2 linked regions of the Nisaea sediminum genome follow. The protein of the gene in region 1 interacts with the protein of each later gene in a pairwise test. Links are inferred from orthologs where the notes say so. Each region holds a gene or a part of one and is shown on either strand. Other genes may lie near its edges.

Evidence for each region.
Region 2: the proteins of IG122_RS07470 (region 1) and ftsA interact in binary tests that used the Escherichia coli proteins (3 or more experiments, as listed by UniProt). The link is inferred for Nisaea sediminum from one-to-one orthologs.

The regions. Positions count from the first base shown.
Region 1 is NZ_JACZCQ010000003.1:495,832-503,694, forward strand. What follows is about bases 4,918-7,863. They hold IG122_RS07470 (rod shape-determining protein), read right to left. Parts: upstream 6,940-7,863; coding sequence 5,896-6,939; downstream 4,918-5,895. Other genes in these bases: mreC (rod shape-determining protein MreC), read right to left, coding at 4,918-5,843; ilvC (ketol-acid reductoisomerase), read right to left, coding at 7,212-7,863. Also shown: IG122_RS07440 (hypothetical protein), read right to left, coding at 1-443; IG122_RS07445 (hypothetical protein), read right to left, coding at 532-1,077; rod shape-determining protein RodA, read right to left, coding at 1,215-2,378; mrdA (penicillin-binding protein 2), read right to left, coding at 2,382-4,388; rod shape-determining protein MreD, read right to left, coding at 4,396-4,905; more of mreC, read right to left, coding at 4,902-4,917. UniProt on the Escherichia coli protein: Forms membrane-associated dynamic filaments that are essential for cell shape determination. Acts by regulating cell wall synthesis and cell elongation, and thus cell shape.
Region 2 is NZ_JACZCQ010000004.1:78,452-81,710, forward strand. What follows is about bases 1-2,999. They hold ftsA (cell division protein FtsA), read left to right. Parts: upstream 1-850; coding sequence 851-2,149; downstream 2,150-2,999. Other genes in these bases: IG122_RS09445 (cell division protein FtsQ/DivIB), read left to right, coding at 1-851; ftsZ (cell division protein FtsZ), read left to right, coding at 2,338-2,999. Also shown: more of ftsZ, read left to right, coding at 3,000-3,259. UniProt on the Escherichia coli protein: Essential cell division protein that assists in the assembly of the Z ring. May serve as the principal membrane anchor for the Z ring.

The DNA.
Region 1 (7,863 bases):
GGGATCGGTTTGCCGTCCGCCTCCAGCGCGAGCACCATTCCGGCCTTTCGCACGGCGGCCCGCTCGAAGCCGGGGGCGTAGCCGTCGAGCGCCTGCACCAGCACGCTGCTTCCCCCCGCGCCGGCGCTCTCGAGCACGGCCTCCAGCGCCGGGCCGCGAAAGCGGACCGCGCGCGGCCAATTCGGATAGCGGAGTTCCAGCTCTACCTGTGGGAGGGCCTCCAGCTCGCCCCAGGTGAAGCTGCGCGCCTTTTCGAAACGCTCCTCGAGGGCGTTCAGGAAGGCATCGCCGAACGGTTCCGAGGGACCCCGGTTCGGCTTCGAGACCAGACCGCTCACGGTCAGGACCACCAGGTCGGTGGAGTCGGACCGCGCGTTTTGGGAGGCAAGGCTCAGTGAGAGGCAGAGTGCAAACGCCGTCAACAGGCGGATTGGGAAGATCATGGCCGTTCCCCTGCATGAGTTGCAGGACGACTCTATCGAACCCCCGGTGCGGGCCAAAGCGACAAATCGGTGAAGGCGGTTGTTTCGGCTATTCGCCGGACGGAAGCGAGCGGCGCCAAGTGTGGCCCTGATCGGGGCCGAGCATCTGCTCTCGCAGCTCCTGCAGCGGATCCTTCTTCTTCTTCGGCATCAGCGGATCGTCCGGCAAGGCCTGCCAGTTCCAGTTTCCGGACTCATCGTCCGGCAGCGGCGCCTGTTTGGTCGGCTCGGTTTTCTTTCGCTCGCGGTATTTCGCTTCGGTCTGCGGCAATTTCTTCGCCGGGGCCTCAGTCTTTCCCAGAAGCCAGTCCATGCTGACCTCTTGTGGCTCGTCGCGCTTCGGTGCTGCCTTGGTCGCGGCTTTCGCGCGCTTGAGTTCGATTTTCACCGTCTCGGCCTGCACGACGGCGCCGGCGCCGATCGTGCGCTTCTGTTCCGCCGGCAGGGCCTCGAAAGAGTCCTTAGCGCGATCGTAATGTTCGCGGTTGCCCGTCTCGGCGGCGGCCTCGAGATTGCGCGTCAGATCGCTCTCGCCATGGCTTTCCCGCGTCGAGTCGGCGAGGATCTTCAAACTCTTGCGTTCAATCTGGTCCACTTGCAGCACTCACCCGGTTTGCCGGACCGCGCGATTCGGCGGGAGAAAGCCGCGCGCAGAACTCGAACACGCGAAGTTTACTTCAAAAATCGTCTAAAAGTCTATCGGAACGACTTTCGAAAAGCCTCAGCCACGCTTCAGCGGTGGTGATCGTCCAGCCCCTGACGGCCGATTTCGACATCCTTGTGAACGTAGCAGTTGATAATCAGCCCGAAACCGATCATCGCCGTCAGCATCGCGGTGCCGCCGTAGGAGATCAGCGGCAGCGGAACGCCCACCACCGGGATCAGCCCCATGACCATCGCGATATTGATGAAGACGTAGAGGAACAGCGTCGTCGTGGTTCCGAGCGCCAGCAGGCGGCCGAACTGGCTCGAGCTGCGCAGCGCAATGGCAAAACCGTAGCCGAGCGCCAGCACATAGAGCAGCAGCAGGAACATCGCCCCCGCCAGTCCCATCTCCTCGGCCAGCATGGTGAAGATGAAGTCGGTCTGTTTCTCCGGCAGGAAGTTCAGATGGCTCTGCGAGCCCTGCAGAAAGCCCTTGCCGAACAGCCCGCCGGAACCGAGGGCGATCTTCGACTGCAGGATGTGATAGCCGGCGCCGAGCGGATCGTTCTCGGGGTTGATGAAGGTGAGGATCCGGTTCTTCTGGTAATTGTGCAGGAACTGCCAGCCGACCGGGATCGCGGAGAGCCCGAGCACCAGCACAGTGATGAATTTCCACATCCGCACGCCGGCCAGGAAGAAGATCGCGCCGCCGCCGAGGATGATCATGCCCGCGGTGCCGAGATCGGGCTGGCGCAGCACCAGGATGGCCGGCGCGAACACCAGGAAAAGCGGCGCGAACAGGCTGCGGATGCGCCCGACCTCCTCGAAGGTCAGGTGATGGAAGTAGCGCGCCAGGGCCAGCACCAGAGCCAGCTTCATCAGTTCCGAGGGCTGCAGGCGGAAGAACCCGACATCGATCCAGCGCTGCGCGCCCATGCCGATCTCGCCCGCGATCTCGACCACGCCGAGCAGGCCGAGAGTGATGAAGTAGAACAGGTAGGCCCAGCGCAGCAGAAAGCGGATGTCGATCAGCGCGATGCCGAGTGTGATGACCAGACCGATGCCGAAACGGATCGCCTGGCGCACGGCCCAGGGCGTCCAGCTGCCGTTGGCGGCGGAATAGAGCATCGCGAAGCCGACCGAAGAGATCAGGACCAGAAGCAGGATCAGCCCCCAGTTGATCTGCTGCAGCTTGGTACCGAGCGTAAGCTCGGGCGGATTGAGGGAACTCGACGGCATTCCGATCGACATGGCTTACCCCCGCTCCGTCTGTTCGCCATCCGGCAGAATGCTCACCGGATCGGCCTCGGAGGATTTCAGTCCGTCCCGCTCCATCGCCTTGGCGAGGATGTCGCGGGCGACCGGAACCGCATATTTGCTCCCCCCGCCATGTTCCAGCACGACGGCGACCGCGTAGCGCGGCGCCGCCACGGGCGCATAGCCGACGAAAAGACCGTGGTCGCGCCGGTGCCAGGGAAGATCCTCGTTGTCGATCACGCCTGCGGCGCGCTCCGCCTTGGTGATCCGGCGCACCTGGGACGTGCCGGTCTTGCCGCCAACCTCGAAATCCGCGCCCGGAACCTTTGCGGTCCGCGCCGTACCGCGCTGGCCGTTGACGACGCGACGCATGCCTTCGAGCACAAGAGACAGATGCGTGCGCGACACATTCACCTTCGGCGGTTCCTGGATCGCCCCGTCCGGCTTGCGCACCAGCGACGGCGTCACGGCATAGCCGCCATTGACCATGCGCGCCGTCATGACGGCGAGTTGCAGCGGTGTTGTCAGCACGAAGCCCTGGCCGATGCCGGTAACCAGGGTTTCACCTTTCTGCCAGCGCTCGCCCATCACCGCGAGCTTCCATTCGCGGGTCGGGATCAGACCGCCGCGCTCGCCCGGCAGCTCGATGGCGAGGCTTTCCCCGAGCCCGAACCGGCGTGCCATTTCCGCGATCCGGTCGATGCCGACGCGCTTCGCCACCTCGTAGAAATAGACGTCGCAGCTCTGCTCCAGAGCCGTGATGACGTCCATGTGGCCGTGTCCCCAGCGCTTCCAGCAATGGAAACGGGCATTGCCGAGATCCATATGACCGTTGCAGAAGACCCGGGTTTCCGGACCCGCGACCCCGGCCTCGAGCGCCGCCAGCGCCACGATCATCTTGAAGGTCGAGCCGGGCGGGTAGGTGCCTGCGATCGCCTTGTTGGTCAGCGGATGGCGCGGATTGGAGAGCAGGTCCTCCCAGTCGCGCGCGCTCAGCCCCTTGTTGAAATTGTTCGGATCGAAACCCGGCGTCGAAGCGAGCGCATGGATCTCGCCGGTATGGACGTCCATCACCACCGCACCGCCGCTCTCGCCCGGCACGATGTTGCCGTCCTTGTCGAGGAAGACCGTACCGTCCTCGTTCTCCAGATAACGTTTCGGCACGCCGGAGCGGGCAAGCGCTTCCTGCACCCTGATATCCGCGATCGGGACCCGCTCGGAGGTGCCGATCTCGAGCCTTCCATGCGCGTAGGTCTGCAGGTCCATGTCCAGGGTGAGCTGGATATTCTGTCCCGGCTGGCCATCGTCGCCCGGCAGCTTGCGGATGATCCGGCCAAGCGCGTTGACCTCGACCTGGCGGCGACCGGCCGCGCCGCGCATCCGCTCGTCGAAGAGTTTCTCGATCCCGCTCTTGCCGATCCGGAAATCCGGGAGCTCCAGCACCGGGTCCCCGGTAAGCTCGCTGTCGGAGACCGCGGCGACATAGCCGGTCACATTCACCGCCTTGGAGCCGAACGGGTAATGGCGCGAGCGCCCCTCCTCGATCCTCACGCCCGGAAGATAGGGCGCGTTGACCGCGACGCGGCTGATATCCTCGCGCGTCAGGTTTTCGACCACGGTCACGGGCACGAAGCTGCGCTTGCGCGAGACTTCTTTCAACACGCGCTTGATGTTCCATTCGTCGACATGAACGATCTGGCGCAGCGCCTCGATCGTGGCGCGGACGTCGTTGGTCTGCTCCGGGACAAGGTCGACGCGGAAATTATCCTCGTTGGAGGCGATTTCGATCCCGTTACGGTCCAGGATCAGCCCGCGGGTCGGAGGCAGCAGCTCGAGGTTGAACTGGTTCTCCTCCGACAGCGTCCGGTAGCGGTCCGCCTCGACGACCTGGAGATAATAGAGGCGCGCGCCGAGGGCCCCGACAAGGCCGAGTTGACCGGCCCCGAGGATCAGAGAGCGGCGCGTAAAGGCCCGCTTTGTATCCTGATCTTTGGGATTCTTCATCGGCTCATCATCGCACCAGATAGCGGTGAACGCGAACGAAGATCCAGGCCGCCGCCGGGAACAGCGCCGCGGTCAGGGCGAAACGGAACATCACCGTGTCCGGGAAGATCCAGGCGAGGGAGAAGACCGACATCAGGATCCAGCCGAGCGCGAACGCCCCGAAGGAGATCAGCACGAAACCGCCCCAGACGATGAAGAACGGCTTGCCGACGAAGGTTTGACGCTGGGTGCCGGTAACCCCGTAAACGGCGAGGAAGACGATGGCGGTGAGGCCGAGCGGATATCCGTTCACCAGATCCTCCGCGAGCCCGGTCACGAAGACCAGCGCCGCCGGCATCAGGTCCGGGCGATAGACGACCCAGTAGAAGACCGACATGAGCGTGAGAGAGGGTGCGACCTGCGCATAGCCAGGGATGCCCAAGGGAACAGCGCTCAGAAGCACCAGGAACAGCGTCAGCGCCGCCGGCATCAGGTGGCGCGCCCAAAGATCCATTCTTTGGACGAAGGCGGTCTTCATCGCTCGGTCTTTCCGCGCGTCACCCCGAGACGTTCGACAAGGCTCGGCTCCGGATCGGGCGCCAGAACCGTGAAGGGCGGCGGGTCCATCGGGCCTGGGATCACCCCCTGCATGCGATAATCGACGACCCGCACGAACTCGAGATGCGTCCAGTCCACCACCGGCTTGATCCGGATGCCTGACTCCGTGACAGCGGATACAGTTCCGACCGGAAGCCCGGCCGGCATCATGCCGCCATGTCCCGACGTGATCACCAGATCGCCGGGCGAAACCACACTGTTCTGCGGCAGGTACAGCACCCGCGCGAGATTCGTATTGTCGCCGACCATGATCCCCGGATCGCGCGCGGCGCCGAGCAGCACCGGGATCTGCGCGTTCAGATCGGTGACGAGCAGCATGCGGGCATGCAGTTCCCCAACCTCGACGATGGTGCCGGCCAGACCGTCCTCGGAAATTACCGCCTGTCCGCGCCGGACGCCGTTGCGCCGGCCGACATTGAGCAGGGCGCTGCGGACGAAGGCACCGCCGGCTTCGGCGATGACCCGCGCGGAGATGAAGCTCGCCGGTGGCGGGCCGACATGCTTCGTCAGACGCTTCAGCGCCTTGTTCTCGCTTTCCAGCAGATTGGCGACATGCTGCCACTGCTTCAGCCGCCCGTTCTCCTCGCGCAGCCGCTCGTTCTCGGCATGCAGGTCACGCAGCGAGACGACGGTGGAGACACCCTTGGAGATCGCGGCGGCCGGATGGGACAGAGCTTCGAGGATTGGCGCCATCGCATCGACGGCGGCCACCTGCAGGCGCTTCACCATGACGATATCGGCCTTGCCGAGCAGCATCAGGCCGAAGGCGGCGAGTACGAGCGCTGTGAAGGCGAAGCGCTGCCAGAGGGTCCGCACAGGCTGGGCGACGCGGGAGAAAGATGCCGGTCTGCGCCCCATTTTCCTGCCTGGCCTTTCCTAAGTGAATGCCCCTACCGCAACCCTCGCCGGCTCAGTAGGCGCCGATGAGAACGTTGCGGAGGACCTTCATTTCCTCAAGGCAGCGGCCGGTGCCGAGCGCGACACAGGACAGCGGATCGTCGGCGATCGAGACCGGCAGGCCGGTCGAGTGCCGGAGCACGTAGTCGAGGTTGCCGAGCAGCGCGCCGCCGCCGGTCAGCACGATGCCCTTGTCGACGATGTCGGCCGCGAGTTCCGGCGGGGTCTGCTCGAGCGCGACCTTGACCGCCTCGATGATCTGGCTGACCGGCTCGGCCAGGCTCTCGGCAACCTGGCTCTGGTCGATCACCAGTTCCTTCGGCACGCCGTTCATCAGGTCGCGACCCTTGATCTCCAACGTCTTGCCGACGCCGTCTTCCGGCGGAAAGGCGGAGCCGATTTCCTTCTTGATCCGCTCGGCACTGCCCTCACCCACCAGGAGGTTATGGTTGCGGCGGATATAGGCGATGATCGCCTCGTCCATCTTGTCACCGCCGACGCGCACGGAGCGGGAATAGACGATACCGCCGAGCGAGAGCACGGCGACCTCGGTGGTGCCGCCGCCGATATCGACGACCATGGAGCCGGTCGGCTCCGTCACCGGCAGGTTGGCGCCGATCGCAGCGGCCATCGGCTCCTCGATCAGGAACACCCGCCGGGCGCCGGCGCTTTCCGCGCTTTCCTGGATCGCGCGGCGCTCGACGGCGGTGGAGCCGGAGGGCACGCAGACGATAACCTGCGGACTGGCGAAGCTGCGCCGGTTATGCACCTTGCGGATGAAGTGCTTGATCATCTCCTCGGCGACTTCGAAGTCGGCGATGACACCGTCGCGCAAAGGCCGGATCGCCTGGATGTTTCCGGGCGTACGCCCGAGCATCTGCTTCGCCTCGTCGCCGACGGCGAGCACCTGCTTCTTTCCGCGAACCGTTGCGATGGCGACGACCGAGGGTTCGTTCAGGACGATACCGCGTCCCTTCACGTAGACCAGCGTGTTCGCGGTCCCGAGGTCGATCGCCATGTCGGCGGAGAGCATGCCAAGAAGATTTGCAAAAAACATCTGATGAGGCCCGGTCGCGCGCTTTCAAATCGGTTCAACTGCGGTGGCAGTCGCCGGAATAGACCAAAGTTCGGAACAGCCGCGCAACGGAAAAACATATCCCGCAGTGCAATCGGTCCGCCGTCCATCCGCGATTGCCGACGTCACAACCGAATCATATCAAAGAATCAGGAGATTATGAACTTTAATTGTCTCGGCGCTTTAGCTGTCGGCGCAGAGTACGGAATAAGCGGTGTGCGGCGGCGCGTTTCCGGCCGCCGCACACCCGATTCTTAGTTCTTCGCCTTGTCGACGAGGGCGTTCTGCGAGATCCACGGCATCATCGCGCGGAGCTTCTCGCCGACCACTTCGATCTCGTGCTCGGCGGCACGGCGGCGCATGGTCTTGAAGCTGGCCTGCTTGACCTGGTTCTCCAGCATCCAGCGGCGCGCGAAATCGCCGGACTGGATGTCGTTGAGCACCTTCTTCATCTCCGCCTTCACCGCATCGGTGATGATGCGCGGGCCGGTGACATATTCGCCGTACTCGGCCGTGTTGGAGATCGAGTAGTTCATGTTCGCGATGCCGCCTTCATAGATCAGGTCGACGATCAGCTTCACTTCGTGCAGGCATTCGAAATAGGCCATTTCCGGCGCGTAGCCGGCTTCGACCAGGGTCTCGTAGCCGGCCTTGATCATCTCGCAGAGACCGCCGCAGAGGACGGCCTGCTCGCCGAACAGGTCGGTTTCGCACTCTTCCTTGAAGGTGGTCTCGATGGTGCCGGCCCGGCCGCCGCCGACGGCGGAGGAGTAGGACAGCGCGATCTCGAGCGCGTTGCCGGAGGCGTCCTGGTGGACGGCCACGAGGCAGGGCACGCCGCCGCCGCGGACATATTCGGAACGCACGGTGTGGCCCGGGCCCTTCGGGGCGATCATGAAGACGTCG
Region 2 (3,259 bases), on another replicon or contig:
AAGGCACCAAAGGCAAGAAGACTGCCGCCAAGCGGCGTCCGGCCCGGCGTCCGAGACTGTCGGCCCGCCGCATGCGGCAGGTGCTGATCGGCACCGGTTTCGCCGCCCTGACCGCGATCGTCGCCGGCACCGGCTGGCACGCGGCGCGCACCGGCGCGATCGGTCAGCTCGCCGCCGCCATCGACGATGCCGGCATCGCGGTGTCGAACGAGCTCGGCCTCGTCGTCTCCGACATCCTCGTCGAGGGTCGCTACCGCACGGAGCGCAGCGACCTGGTCGGCGCGATCGCGACTGACCGCGGCACCCCGATCCTCCGCGTCGATCTCGCGGCGCTGAAGGCGCGCGTCGACGCGCTCCCCTGGGTCCGCACCGCCACAATCGAACGGCGCCTGCCGGATACACTGTTCGTCCGCCTCGAGGAACGCACACCGCTGGCGCTCTGGCAGCGCGAAGGCGAGCTGACCTTGATCGACGATCTGGGCGTCGAGGTGCCGGGACAGAACCCGCGCCGCTTCGCCGATCTGCCCATTGTCGTCGGCGATGAGGCACCGGCCCGGGCCCGCGCCTTCCTCGCCCTCCTGTCGCGCGAGCCGGACCTGAACAAGCGCGTGCGTGCCGTCACCTGGATCGGCGAGCGGCGCTGGAACGTGCGGCTCGATACCGGGGTCGATATCGAGCTGCCGGAACGGGCGCCGGAGAAGGCCTGGTCCCACCTCGCGCAGCTTCAGCGCGACCATCACGTGCTCGACCGCGACGTGGTCGCCATCGACCTGCGCCTGCCGAACCAGCTCGTGGTCCGCGTCGCGCCGGACGTCTCGAGCCGTCTCCGCAATCCCGGAAAGGACACCTGATGCGCAAGAGCCTGGTCAAACCGCGCACCGGCACCGTCGCGATCCTGGATATCGGGTCGACGAAGATCTGCTGCCTGATCGCCCGGATCGGCGAGAGCGGCGCACGGATCGCGCCCGGCGAAGGCGGCAAGAGCCTGCCCGGCATCCGGGTCACCGGCATCGGCCATCAGGTCGCGCGCGGCATCCGCAGCGGCATGGTGATCGACATGGCCGAGGCCGAGGAATGCGTGCGCGCCGCGGTCCATACGGCGGAGAAGATGGCCGACGAGACCATCCAGCGGGTCTTCGTCAATCTCTCCGGCGGCTATCCGCATTCCCAAACCGTCGGCGTCGAGGTCGCGATCGGCGGCCAGGAGGTCTGCGATACCGACATGCGCCGCATTCTGAGCCAGTGGCAGAAGCTCGAGGTCGAGGCCGACCGCCAGCTCATCCACTCGATCCCGGTCGGCTATTCGATCGACGGCAGCCGCGGCATCCGCGATCCGCGCGGCATGTGCGGGGTCCGTCTCGGCGCCTCCATGCACATGGTCACCGCCGCGTCCAGCGCGGTGCGCAACATCGCCAGCGTGATCGAGCGCTGCCATCTTGGGATCGAGGCCTTCGTGGTTTCGCCCTATGCTTCCGGCCTCGCCTGCCTGGTCGAGGACGAGCGCGATCTCGGCGTCACCGTGATCGACATGGGCGGCGGTACCACGACCATGGCGGTCTTCTTCGACGGCAGCGTGATCTACACCGACTGCGTGCCGGTCGGCGGCGCGCATATCACGAGCGACATCGCCCGCGGTCTCGCCACCCCGGTGCACGAGGCCGAACGGCTGAAGACGCTCTATGGCAGCGCGATCCCGTCCAGCCTCGACGAGCGCGAGGTCATCGATGTGCCGCTGGTCGGCGAGCAGGACGAGACCCACCCCAATCATGTCCCGAAATCCCTCCTGATCCGGATCATCCATCCGCGTCTGGAGGAAACCTTCGAACTTGTTCGGGGCCGGCTGGAAGCCAGCGGGTTCGACAAGGTCGCCGGCCGCCGCGTGGTGATCACCGGCGGTGCCAGCCAGATGCCGGGGATCCGGGATCTGGCGCAGGAAATCCTGGACAAGCAGGTCCGTCTGGGCCGGCCGATCCGGGTCAACGGGCTGGCCGACGTCGCCAGCGGTCCGGCCTTCGCGACGAGCGCCGGACTGCTCGCCTACGCGGCCGATCCGGCACTCGACGCGTCCCGCCAGGGGCATGTCGCCAACAAGGAGACCGGAAGCGGGCTGTTCGGCCGCGTCGGCTCCTGGCTGAGGGAGAACTTCTGATGATCGAGACCCGGTTCCACCCCACCGCACATGCCGGCCCGCGCCCGAAAGGAACGGCCCGACAACCGAGCCACAGGAATTCAGTGACAGAACGTTCACCGACCCCGGCCGAAAGGCCCAATACCCGCGTGCTTCAGGCGCGCATCCCCCAGAGCACCCTCTAAACGCGAGAACAGGAGGCCACCCCCATGACCATCAACATCTCCGTCCCCACCGAAGACAACGACCTGAAGCCGCGGATCAGCGTGGTCGGCGTCGGCGGCGCCGGCGGCAATGCCGTCAACAACATGATCCGCTCCAACCTCGAAGGCGTCGAGTTCATCGTCACCAATACCGACGCCCAGGCCCTCAAGCAGTCGCTCGCCGACCGCACGATCCAGCTCGGCACCGGCGTCACCCAGGGTCTCGGCGCCGGCTCCCGGCCGGAAGTCGGCCGCGCCGCCGCCGAGGAAGCGATCGGCGAGATCATGGAGAACCTGCGCGACAGCAACATGGTCTTCATCACCGCCGGCATGGGCGGCGGCACCGGGTCCGGCGCCGCTCCGGTGATCGCCCAGACCGCCCGCGAGAACGGCATCCTGACCGTCGGCGTGGTGACCAAGCCGTTCCACTTCGAAGGCCAGCACCGGATGCGCATCGCCGATCAGGCGATCGAGGAGCTGACCCAGTATGTCGACACCCTGATCATCATCCCGAACCAGAACCTGTTCCGGGTGGCGAACGAGAAGACGACTTTCGCGGACGCCTTCAACATGGCCGACGACGTGCTGCATTCCGGCGTGCGCGGCGTCACCGACCTGATGATCATGCCGGGCCTGATCAACCTCGACTTCGCGGACATCCGTACGGTCATGAGCGAGATGGGCAAGGCGATGATGGGCACCGGCGAGGCGAGCGGCGAGAAGCGCGCCATCGACGCCGCCGAGGCCGCGATCAACAACCCGCTGCTCGAGGACACCACGATGAAGGGTGCCCGCGGCGTGCTGATCAACATCACCGGCGGCATGGACATGACCCTGTTCGAGGTCGACGAGGCCGCCAACCGCATCCGCGAGGAAGTCGATCCGGAAGCCAACATCATCTTCGGCTCGACCTTCGACGAGAAGATGG